Regions from separate parts of the Pantoea sp. X-Soil-YNGN-775 genome, predicted to be linked through region 2. Evidence: predicted binding sites of a transcription regulator. Region 2 holds the regulator's gene; the other holds the start of a gene.
The links. The regulator Fur, encoded in region 2, represses iron uptake genes when iron is present. The targets are predictions, from matches to a motif close to ATAATAATGAGAACNACTATCAA.
Positions count from the first base shown of each region.

Region 1: the regulator Fur is predicted to act here: its motif matches at 1,203-1,225, upstream of fhuE (ferric-rhodotorulic acid/ferric-coprogen receptor FhuE).

Region 1 is NZ_AP035945.1:3,465,963-3,469,088, reverse strand. It holds gene AC6I8I_RS16150 (DODA-type extradiol aromatic ring-opening family dioxygenase) at 1-922, shown strand, start outside; gene fhuE (ferric-rhodotorulic acid/ferric-coprogen receptor FhuE) at 1,415-3,126, shown strand, end outside.
Region 2 is NZ_AP035945.1:1,173,729-1,176,854, reverse strand. It holds gene fldA (flavodoxin FldA) at 1-469, shown strand, start outside; gene fur (ferric iron uptake transcriptional regulator) at 822-1,265, shown strand; gene AC6I8I_RS05470 (hypothetical protein) at 1,336-1,731, opposite strand; gene glnS (glutamine--tRNA ligase) at 1,965-3,126, opposite strand, start outside.

The sequences.
Region 1 (3,126 bases), 1.9 Mb from region 2:
ACAACGCCAAAGACTCGCAGATATTCATGGCCGTTTAAAAAAATGCATCGATGATACTAAACCTAATCTCATCATCGCCTTTCTTGATGACCATTTCGAAAACAACTTCCGTAATTTAATGCCAACGTTGGCTGTGCCAATTAGTGATGCCAACATTGGTCCAGCCGAATATATGATGGAAGCTTTAAAGTTTGATAAGCAGCATAGTATTGCCAGTAACGCAGAAATAGCAACGACACTGCTCGAAAAGCTTATCCATGGCGGTTTTGAAGCAACACGGATGGGTGCCATTGAGTATGGTAACAATCTCATGATGCCACTTCATTTTATTAATCCTGAGTTCAATATTCCCGTCGTACCAGTCTATATCAATGTGTTCTCACCTCCGCTGATGCCTTATTCACGTGCTTATGACCTGGGCCTTAAAGTCCGTGAGATAGTTGATTCGCTGCCAGATGACTACCATGTTCATTTCCTGGCAACAGGTGGATTGTCGCACTGGCCGCCAGTTTGGACTGAAGGCGCACCGGAAGATGACGAACTGCTGCAACGCATGAAAGTCTATCAAACCATCGGTAAAGAAGCCTTGGTCAACGATCCTTCTCTTTATACTGATTTTGCGCAGTATGAAATCGATATGATGAGCAAAATGGAATGGCCACTCGGCAAAAGTCACCCACTTGTCAATGAAGAGTGGGACCGGGAAATGCTTGAGCGTTTTGAAGCTGGTGATGTTGAATACATGCGTGCTTTGACCTACGCAGAGGTGGAAGAACGCGGTGGTCATGGAGGACACGAAGCACTCAATTGGGTTGCACTTATGGGGGCAATGAAAGGCGCGCGACCAGATTATGTGGCGTATGAATCCGTGCCTGAATGGATCACCGGAATGAGCTACCTATCTTATCCGGGACAGAGTTAATTGAATGGGTGCAGCGCGTTATTTTTACTATGACGCTCTGCACCATACGTCTGAAATCATTAATCACTAATGAGGAAGATGAAGTACTAAATTAAGCTGTACGATGAATGCACGTGCGACGTCCTTCACTTCAATTACCTATTTGTCGGGTACAAGTGTGCCCCAAAAAACAACACCTCTTGAATGAACCTTCAGTCATTTCTCAGCTTCAGGCTGCTGATTTGTCGCGTTATCGATATAGTTTGTCGATAACGCGACATCAGGAATCGCTTCCAATAAATAGATTATGGGAATGATTATCATTTGTTTTTAAGCGAAAAGTGTGCTCCAGAGCGCACCTGAAATTTAATTGAGAATGAATAAATATTTATATTGCAGCCATGCAAAAACTAAATATTAATTAAATTATATGTAGGTGATGCTTTAGTTAAATATCACATTTAAGAATGTGCAAAATATTTATGCTTGCTATAAATCATAAGGAATTTAGCGTTGAGAAGAATAATAGCTATAAATTGTAATTTAATCAAAGCCTCGTGTGTATTAAGCCTGATTTCATTTGGCTCCTATACTTATGCGGAAAATAGTAACGATACTTTAACTGTTACTGGAGAATCTTCGGGAAACTACACGGTTGACAAGTCTACGGCCGCAACAAAACTGGATTTATCCATTAAAGAAACGCCACAATCAGTTTCAATTATAACACCTGCACGTATACAAGATCAGAACATGCAATCAATTGGTGATGCCCTTAAAAATACGACAGGAATATCTGAAAGCAGTTATGATTCTGAACGTTATACTTACTGGTCGCGTGGATATCGTATTGATAATCTTTCCTATGATGGATTGCCTACTACAACAGGCTCAATAAGTTCATATCTCGATACAAATATGGACCTATCCATTTATGATCGTGTGGAAGTTGTCAGAGGAGCAAATGGCTTGCTTACAGGCACGGGAAACCCTTCCGCAACTGTGAATATGGTAAGAAAACATGCTGTAAGCAGAGAGTTTACTGGCTCAGTAAGTGCAGGTGTCGGATCATGGAATCAATATCGCACTACCTTAGATGTCAGCACTCCATTATCTGAAGATGGCGATATTCGGGGGCGTTTCATCACAACCCTCCAGGATGCAGACTCACAATTAGATAGATACAATAAAAAAAATCAGCTTTTTTACGGTGTGATCGATGCCAATTTGGGTACGAATACTGTACTGAGTATCGGATATGATTATCAGAAATCTAAGCCTGGTGCCTCGACATGGGGAGGATGGTCCTATCTTGATTCTGCGGGGAATCGTATAAACTGGCCTCGATCATTTAACACCGCCCCAGACTGGACGCACTGGCTATCAACCAATAACCGCGTTTTTATTTCTCTTGATCATTTCTTTGATAACGGATGGGAATTCAAGTTAAACAGCTCTTATTCAGAAACTAAAGCAGATGAGAAACTTGCGTCGTTTAGTGATTCACCTGATGCGTCAACAGGAAACGTAACTTATACTTCAGCTAAATATCTTTCGTCTCGCAGGGTTTATTCAGCTGATGCGTATGCTAAGGGCCCGTTTGAACTCTTTAATAGAGAACACGAATTAGTTATTGGGACCAGTGCTAGTCGTCAAAGAAATCACTCATACGGAACCGATCGAAAAAAAATCATTGTTGAAAATATCTATTCATTTAATGGTGATGTCGCTGAGCCTGATTGGGGACCCTACCATGATGAGGGCACTGAGAGTATTTATCAACGCAGCTTGTATGCAACCAGCAGACTAAATCTAACAGATCAGACCAAGCTTATTTTAGGTGGACGTTTCACTGACTGGAGAACAACTGGTTCAGATAGCACTACGCAAAGTAAGGTAACACCTTACGCGGGCATTGTTTATGATATCAACGATTACTATTCGTTATATACCAGCTATTCTGGTATTTTTAGCCCTCAGACATATCGTAATCAAGATGGCTCATACCTTAAGCCGCTGGATGGCAAAAACTATGAAGCAGGAGTTAAAGCGTCAACGCTGGACGATAAATTCACGTCATCATTCACCATTTTCCGCACTGAACAATCTAACATTGCCGTTGCTGATGGTTCGAATTATGTAAATAACTCTTCGGATCAGGCTTATGTTGCATCTAATAAAGCCATTAGCAAAGGATTCGAAATTGAAACGAACGGTACCCTGAT
Region 2 (3,126 bases):
GATCCAGAAACAGCTGGGTAAAGACGTTGCAGAAGTCCACGACATCGCGAAAAGCACTAAAGAAGATCTGGAAGCGTTTGACATCCTGCTGCTGGGTATCCCGACCTGGTATTACGGTGAAGCGCAGTGCGACTGGGATGACTTTTTCCCGACGCTGGAAGAGATCGATTTTAACGGCAAGCTGGTTGCCCTGTTTGGCTGTGGCGATCAGGAAGATTATGCCGAGTACTTCTGTGACGCGATGGGCACCATCCGCGACATCATTGAGCCGCACGGCGCAGTGATCGTCGGCCACTGGCCAACCGAAGGTTATCACTTCGAAGCATCAAAAGGCCTGGCTGACGATACCCACTTCCTCGGCCTGGCGATTGACGAAGATCGCCAGCCAGAACTGACTAATGCGCGCGTTGAGCAATGGGTTAAGCAGATTTTTGATGAACTGCAGCTCAAAGAGATCCTCGAAGCCTGAAGGTAGCCGACTCAATGTGAGCGCCAGCTCACATTGAGGCAACGGAAATTCCTATAGAAATAATAGCCACATTTTTTTAACTTTCTTCGTTTAATCTGTAGAATACCCGCATCGATCTTCCGCTTATTTTCTCTGGCAGCAGATAGGACTAAGCGAAATGTTAACAGACTCCTGCAGAAATCCTCCCCGGCTCGGTGACGTATCCCTTACAGCCCATGGTGATTTAGGCACTCCCCTCGGTTTTCATTTCACTGCATCAGTTCTATAATGAGACGCAAATGAGAATGGGCAAAGATCGACATTCAAGGCCAAGCGCCACAAAAGTGAATATAAGTAACAGGACAAAATCCGCATGACTGACAACAATACCGCATTAAAGAAGGCTGGCCTGAAAGTCACGCTGCCCAGACTGAAAATTCTGGAAGTGCTTCAGGAACCTGAGTGCCATCACGTCAGCGCGGAAGATCTGTACAAACGCCTGATCGACATCGGCGAAGAAATTGGTCTGGCCACGGTTTACCGCGTGCTGAACCAGTTTGATGATGCCGGTATTGTGACCCGTCACAATTTCGAAGGCGGCAAATCGGTGTTTGAGCTGACTCAGCAGCATCACCACGATCACCTGATCTGTCTGGACTGCGGTAAAGTGATTGAGTTCAGCGACGAGTCGATTGAAACCCGTCAGCGTGAAATCGCTACCCGCCACGGCATCAAGCTGACCAACCACAGCCTCTATCTGTATGGTCACTGCGCGCTGGGCGACTGCCGTGAAGATGAGACGCTGCACGATCAGTAAGTCTGACGCAGGCTGAAATAAAAAAACCGGTGAATTCACCGGTTTTTTTTTATTCTTTTTCCGCCGTCAGTCAGGCAACCAGGGTTTCCTGCAGGTAACGCCAGCGCGGAATCGAGGTGCTGTAATCCAGAATCGCCAGGGCGATGCGGCTCTGATTATTGCCGTTCAGCATCTGCATCTCACGGTACTGCACGGTGACCTCTTTCTCCTGATGGGAAATGACCATGTGCTCGCAGGTGGCGATGCGCATCCCTTCCCGCTGGCCCTGCAGCTGACGGAAAAGATCTTCGACTTCATTCAGGTTCAGTTGAGTTCCGCGCGGGGTAACCATGCGAAATTCAGGATGAAAATAGGACATCATCAGCTCAAAACTATCATCAGACCCGGCGGGTTGATTGAAAATACGTTCAATAAGCTGATGTAAAACGACGACACTGTGTTTGGCTTCCTGGGCGAGAACGGTCATTTTTTTTCCTTATATCACTCGCTGAGCTATGTCTGAGACGGCATAGCCTACCTGAAAGCGGATAATTCACATCTGGTAATTGATTAATTTTTTTAAACTCAGATTTCTCTCACAATTTCGTAACAACCACTCCAAAATGGCGACAGCACAAACCTCGGTGATGGCAAAAATCAGGACAATAAAAAAGGGCGATACCTCGCCCTTTTGCCATTTTATCAGGTCAGCACCAACGATTATTCGCCAGCTTTAGTCCAGGTATCGCGTAGGCCAACGGTGCGGTTAAACACCAGCTGTGACGGCTTCGAATAGACGCTGTCAGCGCAGAAGTAACCTTCACGCTCAAACTGGTACGGCGTGGTTGCTTCCACGTCACGCAGACCTGGCTCAACAAAGCCCTGTTTGATAGTCAGCGATTCTGGATTGATCACCGACAGGAAATCGTCGGCTGCGCCCGGATTTGGCACGCTGAACAGGCGATCATACAGGCGGAACTCGGCTGGCTGCGCGTGGTCTGCCGACACCCAATGGATCACGCCTTTGACCTTGCGGCCATCAGCAGGATCTTTACTCAGGGTATCCACATCGCTGGTGCAGTAGATGCAGGTGATGTTGCCCGCTTCATCTTTTGCCACCCGCTCAGCACGGATCACATAGGCGTTGCGCAGGCGAACTTCTTTGCCCAGTACCAGACGCTTATATTGCTTGTTGGCCTCTTCACGAAAGTCCGCCCGGTCGATCCAGATCTCACGGCTGAAAGGCACCTCACGCGTGCCCATCTCCGGTTTAGACGGATGGTTAGGCATGGTGATGGTTTCGTGGTGGCCGGCCGGCAGGTTTTCGATCACTATTTTCACGGGATCGAGCACCGCCATAGCACGCGGCGCATTCTCATTGAGATCGTCACGGATGCACGATTCCAGCGACGCCATCTCCACAATATTGTCCTGCTTGGTGACGCCAATACGGCGGCAGAACTCGCGGATTGAGGCAGCGGTGTAACCGCGACGGCGTAAGCCAGAAACGGTCAGCATGCGCGGATCGTCCCAGCCCTCAACGTGCTTCTCGGTCACCAGCTGCGTCAGTTTGCGTTTTGACATCACCGCATACTCAAGATTCAGGCGCGAGAACTCATACTGACGCGGGTGCACCGGAATAGTGATGTTATCCAGCACCCAGTCATACAGACGACGGTTGTCCTGGAACTCCAGCGTACAGAGTGAATGGGTAATCCCTTCCAGCGCATCGGAGATACAGTGGGTAAAGTCATACATCGGATAGATGCACCACTTGTTACCGGTCTGGTGGTGTTCAGCGAACTTAATCCGGTAAAGCACCGGATCGCGCATCACGATAAAGTTTGAGGCCATATCGATTTTGGCGCGCAGGCAGGCAGTG